DNA from 3 places in the Halobacillus amylolyticus genome. Region 3 is predicted to be linked to each of the others. Evidence: riboswitches for the same ligand, from Rfam matches in the RefSeq annotation. Region 3 holds a riboswitch; each other region holds the start of a gene.
What was found. A riboswitch is a leader RNA that binds a small molecule or an ion and turns the genes downstream of it on or off. The one in region 3 is predicted to bind S-adenosylmethionine.
Positions count from the first base shown of each region.

Region 1: it holds a riboswitch for S-adenosylmethionine, as region 3 does, so the genes downstream of both, MUO15_RS04615 (phosphoadenylyl-sulfate reductase) here and metK (methionine adenosyltransferase) in region 3, are expected to answer to the same signal.
Region 2: it holds a riboswitch for S-adenosylmethionine, as region 3 does, so the genes downstream of both, MUO15_RS00875 (methionine biosynthesis PLP-dependent protein) here and metK (methionine adenosyltransferase) in region 3, are expected to answer to the same signal.

Region 1 covers NZ_CP095075.1:877,429-881,771, reverse strand. Annotated here, with positions in the region: gene MUO15_RS04630 (GNAT family N-acetyltransferase) at 1-289, shown strand, start outside; gene MUO15_RS04625 (GNAT family N-acetyltransferase) at 409-954, shown strand; gene MUO15_RS04620 (DinB family protein) at 1,144-1,614, shown strand; SAM riboswitch class I at 1,773-1,891, shown strand; gene MUO15_RS04615 (phosphoadenylyl-sulfate reductase) at 2,001-2,732, shown strand; gene cobA (uroporphyrinogen-III C-methyltransferase) at 2,799-3,575, shown strand; gene MUO15_RS04605 (sirohydrochlorin chelatase) at 3,594-4,343, shown strand, end outside.
Region 2 covers NZ_CP095075.1:155,856-160,198, reverse strand. Annotated here, with positions in the region: gene MUO15_RS00880 (ammonium transporter) at 1-412, opposite strand, end outside; SAM riboswitch class I at 1,062-1,169, opposite strand; SAM riboswitch class I at 1,527-1,634, shown strand; gene MUO15_RS00875 (methionine biosynthesis PLP-dependent protein) at 1,775-2,896, shown strand; partial or broken gene MUO15_RS00870 (bifunctional homocysteine S-methyltransferase/methylenetetrahydrofolate reductase) at 3,019-4,343, shown strand, end outside.
Region 3 covers NZ_CP095075.1:4,025,674-4,030,016, forward strand. Annotated here, with positions in the region: partial or broken gene pckA (phosphoenolpyruvate carboxykinase (ATP)) at 1-1,430, opposite strand, end outside; SAM riboswitch class I at 1,867-1,981, shown strand; gene metK (methionine adenosyltransferase) at 2,217-3,413, shown strand; gene MUO15_RS20275 (gamma carbonic anhydrase) at 3,505-4,020, opposite strand; gene MUO15_RS20280 (alpha/beta hydrolase) at 4,091-4,343, shown strand, end outside.

The DNA.
Region 1 (4,343 bases), 1.0 Mb from region 3:
AAATATCCCAGTTGGCCACGCTGGCCTTGTTCCGCAAATGATTGATGGAGTAGAAGAGCTCGAAATAGGGTATTGGATATCCCGGAAATATTGGGGGCAAGGTTACGCGAGCGAGGCTGCCGAAGCTCTTAGGAAGCATGGATTTCAACGATTCGGTAAACAGCGACTTATTGCTTTAATTCAACCTGGAAATGTAGGATCGATAGAAGTGGCTAAGAAAATTAGGATGGACTTTGAAAAGCGTACCGTGCTATCAGGGCAAGAGGTACATATTTACTCTGTGTCCTAGTCAAAACAAGCGCTTCATTTGCTGTGCGCATTTTTAAGGAAAGGGTTTCGCCGGGATATTTAACGCGACAGAGATTTAGGTAGGCCAGAATCATTTTTAAATTATGAATGGAGTATATCATGATAATAAACAAACGAGATTTTTACGTTAAGGGGATAAATTATACTGTTAGATCTGCAATCGATAGAGATGCAAAAGAATTGTCCGCACTAAGATTACAGATTGACGGCGAGACCGAAAATTTGGACAGAGAAAAAGGGGAGGCGTTCATAGATATACCGGGATTTGAACAGATTATAAAAACGGACACTGAGCATTCAAGAAACTTATTTTTAGTTGCTGTAGCTCATGATCGGATCGTTGGGTTTTCAAGATGCGAAGGAATTTATTTGAATAGATTTTCTCATAAAGTAGAATTTGGGGTATGCATATTAAAAGATTTTTGGGGATATAGGATTGGGGAAAATCTTTTAAAAGAGTCTGTTTCTTGGGCGGACGCAAATGGCATTAAAAAAATTGCTTTGAATGTTTTAGAAACAAACGATAAAGCCATTAAACTGTATAAAAAGCTTGGCTTTGAAATAGAAGGTGTATTAAAAAAAGACAAAATTCTTTCTGACGGTAAATACTATAATACTATTATTATGGGAAGATTTAAGGAATGAGGCCTTATAAAACAGTCGAGTCCATCAATTTACATAAATAAAAGGATGTTTACATGCTCAAAAATAAAAAGGTTATTATCACAGGAGCAGCCTCCGGAATTGGCAAGGAAATTGTAAACCAATGTTTATAAGAAGGTCTCAAAAATTTATTCGAGTGCACTGAAAAGATAAACAAAAGGACGGGATGAAATGAATTCTATAGAACTAGTGAAGCTAAACTTGACTGAAGTAAGAAGACGAAGTATTAAGGTATGGTCCTCTATTCCATCCGATGTACTACAATGGAGACCTGATGAAGAGGCAATGACCTCCTTAGAGATGATTCGGCACGTATTAGAGAGCGAACACTATTACCATATGGCGATTAAAAATAAAGGCAGCTTAAGCAATTTTGAATCTCCCTTTGATAATGTCCCTTTACAATCTGTTCAGAAGGAATTGGAGTTTGCAGAGCCTTATCGTGAAGCTTTTTTAGAAACGATATCAACTTACAAAGCAGAAGACCTTTCAAATATAAAGATTGATCGCTCTAATGTTGGATACATACGAAGTTTGGGGGACATGCTTTTACGGATTGCCTATCATGAATCGATACATACTGGTCAGTTATTAGACTATTTGAGAACAGCAGGTGTTCCTAGAGCTGATATTTGGGATTAATAATAGATGTAAATAATTGTCTTTATGTCAAAACTTTATGAAACGGTCTTTTTTCAGAAAGTATGAAAAATTAATAATTTTCCTTTAAACCATTGACATTTTTTCTAAAAGGGAATAATATATTTACCAATATCAAATACCACAATTTCACAATTTAATTCTTATCGCGAGAGGTGGAGGGACTGGCCCTTTGAAGCCTCGGCAACGGGTCTGATGGATCATTTATCAGAGACTGTGCCAATTCCAGCGGGTGCATTAGGCACTTGAAAGATAAGAAGATAGGTAGTTATATGTTCGCATCGAACACCTCTCTTCTTACTTTTGCTAAGAAGAGAGGTTTTTTAATGTTAAATTTACGAGCTTGCTTTAGTTAGAAGGAGGAAAATATGAGCAATAACATCGTTTCGTATGAGAATTTCTCTGGTGATCCATTTGAAAGCTGGCACCCTTCGGATGACACAAAAGGCGCTGCCAGTGTATTAGAATGGGCTTATCAGTCTTATGGTGAATCAATCGTCTATGCTTGTAGTTTCGGAGCGGAAGGTATTGTGTTGATTGATTTGATTTCTAAAGTGAAGAAAGATGCAGAAATTGTGTTTCTTGATACAGATGTTCACTTTCCAGAAACTTATGAACTGATCGAAAAAGTGAAGCGGAGATACCCGCAGCTTCACATTCATATTAAGAAACCGGATTTGACTTTAGATGAGCAAGCGAACGAGTATGGTCCAGCATTATGGAAAAAGCAGCCAGGCCAATGTTGTTATATTCGAAAAATCAAGCCGCTTGAGGATGCGCTTAGTGGGGCAACAGCCTGGATTTCAGGGCTGAGGCGAGAACAGTCTCCGAGTCGAAGTCACACTGATTTTGTAAATAAGGATGAACGGTTTCAGTCGATTAAGGTATGCCCCCTAATCTACTGGACATGGGAAGACGTTTGGGATTATATCCGAGTAAATAGCTTGGATTACAATGAATTACATGATCAAAAGTATCCAAGTATCGGTTGCATGCCTTGTACTGAGCCAGTAACTGAACAGGGGGACGATCGTTCTGGGAGATGGCAAGGGTTTAATAAAACAGAATGCGGTCTCCACACTTCAGGAAACCAGTCATAAAAATTAAGTAGATTATTTCTGTAAGCTGATTTAAAAATTCATTGCAACAAGGGGAGGAGGTGGCTTATGAAAAAAGTTTATATCGTCGGTGCAGGACCCGGTGATCCTGATTTAATTACAGTGAAAGGCTTGAAGGCCATTCAGCAGGCGGATGTCATTCTATACGATCGATTGATTAACAAAGACTTACTTGATGAAGCGAGGGACGAAGCTGAACTGATTTATTGCGGTAAGCGTCCGGATAATCATTCTTTAGACCAACAAACCATTAATGGGCTTCTTTGTGACTTTGCCTTACAAGGGAAAACAGTAACCCGCTTAAAAGGCGGGGATCCCTTCGTTTTTGGTAGAGGTGGAGAGGAAGCCGAAGAATTAGCAAAAAGGGATATTCCTTATGAAATCGTCCCTGGGATCTCATCTGGTGTAGCTGCTCCTGCTTATGCTGGTATTCCAGTCACACACCGTAACTATAGTTCGTCTGTAGCCTTCCTATCAGGAGTAAGCAAATTCGGACATGATCAGGAAGAGTATTGGGAGCATGTAGTGAAAAGCATGGACACTTTGTGCATTTATATGGGTGTCAAAAAACTTCCGGAAATTTGCGCGAGACTGATTCGACATGGCCGCGCTCCCAGTACACCGATCGCTCTGGTGGAGTGGGGGACGATGGAACATCAACGTACCGTAACAGGAACACTAGAGGACATTGTAGGGAAGGTCGAGGATCTCGAGAATCCTTCGATGATAGTCGTAGGAGAAGTCGTGAAGCTGAGGGAGCAGCTGCAATGGTTTGAACAGATGAAAGACGAGGAAGAAATGCCTGTTCCTTCTATTGTTGGTTAAAAGGAAGGGGATGGTTACATGCAAGCAGTTTTATATGTAAGCCACGGTAGCCGTGTTGAGAAGGCGCGTAAGGAAGCCGTTTCCTTGATTCAATCCGTCCAGGAGCGTATAGACGTTCCTCTTCAGGAAACCTGTTTTTTAGAACTGGCGGAACCGGATATGGCTCAAGGAATTAAGAATCTCGTCGAGCGAGGAGCCACTAGGGTTGCTATTATCCCCGTCTTATTGTTGAGTGCGGGTCACTACTATACGGATATACCGGAAGAGATTAATCGTGCGAAGCTCCGCCATCCGCACATCCATTTTGTTTATGGAAGAACGATCGGAATCCAGGATCGGGTGATTGATATTTTAGTCCAACGTGTGCAGGAAACAAAGGTGGTCCGCCATTCAGATGCGAACATCTTGCTAGTTGGAAGAGGCAGCCGTCATTCAGAGACCAAAGAATCGATGGAACAAATTGCACATAAATTATGTTCGAAAATGGACGTCGCTAATGTAAATGTCAGCTATTTAGCGGCCTGTTCACCTTCTTTTGATGAAGGATTGCAAACTTCGCTGAAAGAAGGGTGGTCACAAACTTTCGTGATTCCCTACCTTTGGTTTACCGGGCTGCTTATGAGGTCGATGCAGGACAAAATCAATGGGATGCAGGAGAAAAGTCAACAGGTGGTCCTGTGTCAATATCTTGGGAACCATCCTATAATGATCGACGCATTGACTGACCGAGTTCATGAAGCCTTGCAAAATGAGCACAGCTTGAGCCAA
Region 2 (4,343 bases), 280 kb from region 3:
TAACAGGATAAACTAAAATAGAAAATAGTACTGCAAAAATAACATAAGCGGATAATTTTGCACGTTCTGCAAAACCACCAAAGGCAATGGTCATAGCAATTGCAGCAAATGCCAGCTGGAAAAAGAAGTCTACAGAACCTGCCAACCCTTCGCCCATTGTTGTCGCATCACCATAAAAGAATTTCGAAAAGCCTATGAATGCATTTCCCTCCCCGTATATTAACCCGTAACCTACAGCCCAAAAGACTATAGATACAATTCCTATGGTAAAAACTGTCTTGCCGGCAATATGACCAGCGTTCTTCATTCTCGTAGATCCTGCTTCAAGTAAAATAAATCCACCTTGCATGAATAACACCAAAACTGTACAGATAACAATCCATAAATTATTCATTAGAAAAATCTCATCCATCAAAGTTCTCCCCTTTTGTGTAATGTTTTTTGACATCGTTTGTTAAATACTAATTTATCAGTATCTAAATATTCGAACAATGAACATGTGAGATTATCTAACATTGAATTTTTAAAAGAAAAAAAGACCTATCCAATATGGCAGGCCGCTGAAAAAGTGACATTTGTGCATTTCTATAAGAAATATATTTGGCATTTTTGTTATGTTTGAACTTGTCGTATGATTCAGTGTACAAAGACCTCAGATAGACAAGCTGATGAATGGGTGGGTTTCGTTATAAAAAAGTGAAAGGTGTGGGGAAGGAGAACGATGAGACTCCATCAGAAAAATGGGCAAGTCGAGACCCGTAGCTAGGCGAGGAGACTTGGGAGCAGGTTAAGAACGGCACGTCGTGTGGGGCGTGTGCCAACTCGAACGATATTTGATCAGGAAAAGGATTAGTGGAGGATAAATCATAAGTGATTGCATAATCTTTCATAAGATGTCCCTCCTAAACGTATTGTTAAAGATCAACGAAAAAGGCAGCACCTGACCAAGTTAAATCCGGCAGTGCTACCTCTAGTTATCTAGTCAGTAACAAATTATTAAATTAAAAAATCCTCTTCTAAACAACCAATAAGAAGAGGATTAGAATACCGAATGACAACTCTTCTAATCTATCAAGCACAAGTTGGCTTGCTGGAATTAGCACAGTACTGTGAATAGTCTGTTGCCGAGGTTTCATTGGGCCAAGTCCCTCCACCCCTCTGAACAAGAAACATTATTATTTGATTACCGAAAAATATACAGCAAGTGTTAGATACTGTCAAAGGATTTTATGGAAAAAATTAATACGTATTAGCCCTTTATTCTTAGTGTGTTAGTCGGGTTTAAAAATTATAAGTTTTTTTAATATTCCCTTGATTCCTTCATTTTTTTCGTGTAATGTAATTCGCAACCCACCTGCCATAAAGTACCACCTTCGAGAATAACCATAGAACATCGGTTGAAAATCTCTAACAACGGCTGGTCTCGTGGGCATTTGATGGTGATGCTGAAGGTACAGAACGACCTTCTCACCTTGTTTTTCATTGGGTGACTAATCACACTAAACACCAAAAAATTACATATTATTCACTTATCAAGAGAGGTATAGGGACTGGCCCGATGAAACCTCAGCAACCACTGGTTTGACCAGCATGGTGCTAATTCCACCAAGTTTTATGAACTTGGAAGATAAGAAGAAGGATTGGGATATTTTAAAGTCTTCTTCTTAAGGAGGCTTTTTTTATTTTTATCTAACCATAGTTGTTCAGGAGTTTAGCTTCTTATCATTCGGTGACTTGAACATCCTCTAATACTTTTTATAAAAGGAGAATAAAGATGACCTCTCATACTGAAACGAAATTAGTTCATACCGGCAAAAACAATGGAGACTCTACAGGAGCCATTAGTGCACCAGTCTACCTTTCTACAGCCTATCAACACTCTGGTATTGGTGAATCAACTGGCTTTGACTACTCAAGAACGGGTAATCCAACAAGAACAATTCTTGAACGTTCCGTTGCAGAAATCGAATATGGTGAGGCAGGTTTCGCGTTTAGCTCAGGGATGGCAGCGATTCAAACGGCTCTGTCCTTATTCGGACACCGAGATGAGGTCCTCGTTTCGGAAGATTTATACGGCGGCAGTTATCGCTTGTTTGAACACCTTTCTAGTCAATATGGCTTACAGTTCCAATACTGTGATAGTCAGAATCTTTCAAATATAGAACAATATATAACAGAAAAAACCAAAGCGGTCTACATCGAAACACCTACAAACCCACTTATGCACGTGGCTGATATTTCGGAAATCGCTAAAATCACGAAAAAATATAAGCTTCTGCTACTCGTAGATAACACGTTATATACACCGCTCCTACAGCAACCTTTACTTGAAGGTGCCGATATCGTCATTCATAGTGCAACGAAATATTTAGGCGGTCACAATGATGTTTTAGCCGGCATACTTGTTGCTAAAGGTCCTGATATATGTGAAAAATTAGCAACCTATCAGAACACAATTGGTGCCGTCCTCTCCCCTTTTGATTCATGGCTGCTTATGAGAGGGATGAAAACTCTGCCTTTACGAATGAATCAGCACGAGAGAAACGCGAAGGAAGTCGTTTCCTTTTTAGAAAATCATCAAACTGTCACACATGTCTTTTACCCTGGTCTTGGCGGAATGGTTTCGTTTCGTCTAGAAACTGAAGACTGTATCGACCCTTTTTTAAGAAACCTCAAAGTCATTACCTTTGCAGAGAGTCTTGGAGGAGTGGAAAGCTTTATCACCTACCCAGCGACCCAAACTCATGCCGACATTCCTGAAGAAACGAGAAAACGCTACGGAGTTTGCAACCGGCTTTTGCGCTTTTCAGTCGGGATTGAACATATCGATGATCTGCTGGAGGATCTTGACAAAGCGCTTACTAGTTTACGAGGGAAGCAAAGCACGAGGACGTAAGTGGCCCGTTAGAAATATTTATCCAAAGGATGAAAAGCACCTCTTTTTCAAGGGTAACATGAGCCAAATTGCCGCTCGCTCTCTTTAGTAAGTCAAGCCTAAATACAGACAGGAGGATAATCATGAATTTAAAAGAAGCCCTTCAAAACCAAACATTAGTAGGAGATGGGGCCATGGGTACATTGCTTTACTCTTACGGAATCGACCAATGCTTTGAGGAGTTGAATCTTTCCCATGCCAAAGAAGTCGTCAATGTCCATAAAGCATATATAGATGCTGGTGCTGATCTCATCCAAACGAATACGTACGGCGCCAATTATATTAAATTAGCGCGTTACGGTTTAGAAGACAAAGTAAAAGAAATCAACACAGCAGCAGTCAGACTTGCCCAACAAGCAGCAGCAGAAAATTGTTATGTGGCAGGAACGATCGGCGGTATTCGAGGCATTAAAAAACAAGCAGTATCCCTCACAGAAATCAAACGCAGTTTCCGTGAGCAGCTCTACTGTATGCTATTTGAAAAAGTAGACGCCATTCTACTAGAGACCTTTTATGATCTGGAAGAACTCACGACAGTGTTACAAATCGCTAGAAAAGAAACGAACCTGCCGATAATCACCCAAGTGTCTATGCACGAGCCTGGAGTTCTGCAAAACGGCACACCCCTGACTGAAGCCTTGACGATGTTAGAAAAAGAGGGAGCCGATGTAATTGGAGTCAATTGTCGTCTCGGACCTTACCACATGATCCAGTCGCTTGAGAATGTCCCGCTTCCTAATAAAGCCGTCCTCTCTGCTTATCCGAATGCTAGTTTACCAGCTTATCAGGATGGCAGACTCGTCTACAAAACCAAGGCTGATTATTTCAAAAATAGCGCCCGGGCCCTTCACAAACAAGGGGCTAGATTGATCGGCGGCTGTTGCGGTACGACACCCGAGCACATTGCGGCCATTGCGGATGAAGTAAAAGGGAAGAAGCCGATTGAGCACAAGACCATTCCAATTCAAAAGGATGTCCCACAGACACAACTGGAAAATAGTAACTCTAAGCCCCACCTTCATGAAATCGCAGCAAAAAGACCGTCGATCATCGTTGAGCTTGATCCACCGAAACGGCTCAATACAGACCGCTACTTACAGGGGCCCAGGCGCTCAAAGAAGCTGGAGTTGATTCGATTACATTAGCAGATAATTCGCTGGCCACCCCAAGAATTTGTAACACAGCGATCGCCTCAATTATCCAGCAAAAATACGACATTAACCCTTTGGTCCATATATCCTGCCGTGACCGAAACTTAATCGGCCTGCAATCACATTTGATGGGGCTGCATACACTCGGGATCACACAGGTCCTCGCAGTCACAGGCGACCCGACCAAAATTGGTGACTTCCCTGGTGCAACATCCGTCTATGATCTCTCATCATTCGATTTGATTCATTATATTAAA
Region 3 (4,343 bases):
AACACCAGGGCAATGGAGTGGGATTTGTAAACCAAATACTCCATCTGTATATGTCTCCACAGAATTAAGTTCCCCCTCTAGTGCTGCATGAACCATGGAACGAGTGTAAGAAAGTTTCATTCTCTGTCCTTCACCGTAAGCTCCACCGGTCCAACCTGTATTGACTAAATAAACATTTGTATCAAATTGATCGATTTTCTCTCCCAGCATTTCTGCATATACTGAGGGTGCTAATGGTAGGAATGGTGAGCCGAAACAGGCTGAGAAAGTAGCTTGTGGGGAAGTAACCCCGCGCTCGGTGCCAGCAAGTTTACTTGTATATCCACTTAAGAAGTGATACATGGCTTGTTCTTTTGTCAATTTGCTTATTGGAGGCAGGACCCCAGTAGCATCAGCAGTAAGGAAAACAATCGCATTTGGATGTCCGGCAATGCTTGGTTCAACTGTGTTACTAATATGATGCAGCGGGTAGGCAGCCCGAGTATTTTCAGTCAAGCTAGTATTGTCGTAATCAGGTTTTTGTGAATCTGGATCGAGCACAACATTTTCTAAAACGGAGCCAAAATGAATCGCATCAAATATTTGTGGTTCCTTTTCGGGTGATAAGTTAATGCATTTAGCGTAGCAGCCACCTTCAATATTTGCGACACCATTATGTGACCAGCCGTGTTCGTCATCGCCGATAAGACGTCGCGCAGGGTCTGCTGATAAGGTTGTTTTTCCTGTGCCAGATAAACCAAAAAACAGCGCTACATCACCTTCTTGGCCAATATTCGCTGAACAGTGCATAGGCAGAATATCTTTCTTAGGAAGCAAGTAATTCATGACTGAGAAAATTGACTTCTTAATTTCCCCAGCATATTCTGTTCCGCCAATCAGTACGATTCTATGCTTGAAGGAAATCATGATAAACGCTTCTGAATTCGTTCCATCTTGATTGGGATCTGCTTTAAAAGTAGGTGCAGAAACGACTGTGAATTCAGCCTCATGGTTTGAAAGCTCCTGTTCATCAGGACGAACGAACATTTGATGGGCAAATAGATTATGCCAGGCGAATTCGTTAATCACTTGGATAGGGAGTCGATATTTTTCATCTGCCCGGCATAGCCTTTAAATATATATAGTTCATTCCGTGTTTCTAAATACTTTAATACTTTGTGGTACAAACGGATAAATGTTTGCTCATTGATGGGCTGGTTAGTGCTCCCCCACTGTATATCTGATTCAGATACATGATCTTTCACAATAAATTTGTCCTTAGGAGACCGACCAGTATAGGTGCCCGTTGTAGCTAGAACAGCCCCACGATCGGTTAACGTTCCTTCTTTGCGAGAGAGTATTTTTTCAACAAGTTGTGGTACTGACAAATGGTGGACGTGCTCTTGTGCTAACAGTTGATTTAGTTCTGACATTTGGTTAATGGCACTCATATGTGTCTACCCGCCTTTACTCTGAAATTAATAAAAAGCATCAGGTGCTTTAATTTGATTATTAGTATAGCACATTCAATTTAATAAACCATACTAATCCTGAAAATGCTTTCATTTTATTTTATAAAACTACTTCAGTATATATAGTCGCCACATTCGACACTCGCGACATAAGCAGAGCACTTCTGTGAAGGAAAACCACTTCACTGCAGTGCTCTGCTTGGCCCCGCAGGACGCGGGCCAGTTCGACGTTGAAACAGGACGTTTCGTTTTAGCCGAACTTCCTCTTTCCCCGATCTTAGCCGAACTTCCACTAGTTCAGGTCTAAGCGCCCCTTTCCGCTTTTCTACTGTCTAGCTTCGACGCTTTTCTTAAAACATAGTAAACTAATTGACATTAAATGTTGTTTTCGGTACGATTATTTCGAACGGATACTCTCTTATCCAGAGTCGGTGGAGGGACAGGCCCTGCGAAACCCGGCAACCGTCAGATCACTTTGACATGGTGCTAACCTGGAGCAAGGCAATTTGGTATGCCTTGGACGATAAGAGCGAAAGGAAGCAGCCCCTTTCCTCTTTATTAAGTAGGAAGGGTTTTTTCTTTTTATTGGGAAATGGTCCAACACAATTTTAAAGTTAGTACATATTTATATGTACACATAAGGTGAATTGTGCGATGGATAGAAGATCGACGTTAATGAAATCATAGAAACATAGCGATTTCTACTCATACTGGTAAAGAGTTCCGTATAATTTTTGTACTTAACAGAAGGAGGAGTTTTAGAGAATGACTGCCAATCGCCGGTTATTCACATCAGAATCTGTAACAGAGGGTCATCCTGACAAAATCTGTGATCAGATTTCCGATGCTATTTTAGACGAAATTTTAAAAAATGACCCCAATGCACGTGTAGCGTGTGAAACGACAGTTACGACTGGACTAGTACTTGTCTCAGGAGAAATCAGTACAAATACGTATGTAGATATTCCTGCAATCGTTCGTCAAACTATTAAGGATATTGGATATACGAGAGCAAAATACGGATTTGATGCTGATACGTGTGCTGTTTTAACAGCCATTGATGAACAATCTCCTGACATTGCTGGCGGAGTAGATGTCGCACTTGAGTCTAGAGAAGGTCAAATGAGTGATGAAGAAATTGAATCGATCGGTGCAGGCGACCAAGGTTTAATGTTTGGTTATGCAAATAATGAAACAAAAGAACTTATGCCGCTACCGATTTCTCTTGCTCATAAATTATCGAAGCGTCTTTCTAATGTACGAAATGATGGTACACTCTCCTATCTGCGTCCTGACGGTAAAACACAAGTAACTATTGAATATGACGATCAGGATCAACCTGTTCGTGTCGATACCATTGTGATCTCAACACAACATGCTGAGGAGATCACACTTGAGCAGATTCAAAAGGACTTAAAAGAAAATGTTATTCAGCCTGTTGTGCCAGCACATCTTATTGATGAAAAAACAAAATACTTTATTAATCCTACGGGTAGATTCGTCATCGGCGGGCCACAAGGGGATGCTGGTTTAACAGGTAGAAAAATTATCGTGGACACATATGGCGGGTACGCTCGTCATGGAGGTGGCGCATTTAGTGGTAAAGATGCAACAAAGGTTGACCGCTCTGGTGCTTATGCAGCCCGTTATGTTGCGAAAAATATCGTAGCTGCAGGCTTAGCTAATTCCTGCGAGGTTCAGGTAGCTTATGCAATTGGTGTAGCACAGCCTGTATCGATTTCCATTGATACACATGGATCTGGCAAGGTTTCAGAGGAGAAGCTTGTTGCGGCCGTTAGAGAGTTGTTTGATCTTCGTCCTGCCGGCATAATAAAAATGCTTGATCTTCGCCGGCCAATCTATCGACAAACAGCTGCTTTCGGTCATTTTGGACGTACGGATGTTGAGTTCCCTTGGGAAAAAACAGACCGGGCTGAAGAGTTGAAAAATCGACTTCAGTAAGAAAAAGTATAAGAAATCAAGTTTCTAGATAGGAAAGAAAACCGTTCTTTGCGATAAAGAACGGTTTTCTTTGTTTTAAAATCAAGCCCGTTTATTTAGCCTGTTGTTTTTTATAGACTTGTCCTTTCTCAATGTAGGTTGTTCGAACGCGATCCAGTTCCTTATAGTCATCTTCATTTAATTCACGTATCACTTTAGCAGGTCGTCCAAAAACTAATGTGCGAGGTGGAATCACTTTTCCGGGAGGCACAAGACTACCCGCTCCAATAAAAGCTTCTTCTCCTATTTCAGCTCCGTCTAAAATGAGAGATCCCATTCCAATAAGGGCATCTTTTTTTACATGGGCAGAGTGAAGTGTCACTTGATGCCCTACGGTTACTCCGTCTTCAATGATAAGCGGTTGATTCGGACTTTGGTGAAGCATGCTTAAATCTTGAATGTTTACCTTTTCTCCGATTCGGACGGGAGCTACGTCACCTCGTATGACTGTTTTAAACCAAACACTTGAATAGGGGCCGATCGTTACATCCCCTGTAATGACGGCGTCCTCAGCTATGTATACGGTAGAGTCAATTTGTGGCAGTCTTCCATTATATTCGCAAATCATGTTATCCCCCCTATAATATGAATATAACCAGTATAGCAAAGTGTAATTCTTTTGTGGGGGGGTTTCCTTAATGAGCTCTACACCAGCTTCCATAATTATCGTTCATGGAGCATTCGAACACATTGGTAGATATAATCATTTGATTAAGCAATTTGAAGCGGACGGATACCGCGTACTTGGTCAAAATCTGCCAGGACAGGGTGATTCAGAGGGCGTGAAAGGACATATTCGCTCCTTTGATCAGTATATAGAAACGATTGAGAAATGGCTGCAGCAAATTGATGAGGGGCCCGTTTTCCTCTTGGGACATAGCATGGGAGGCC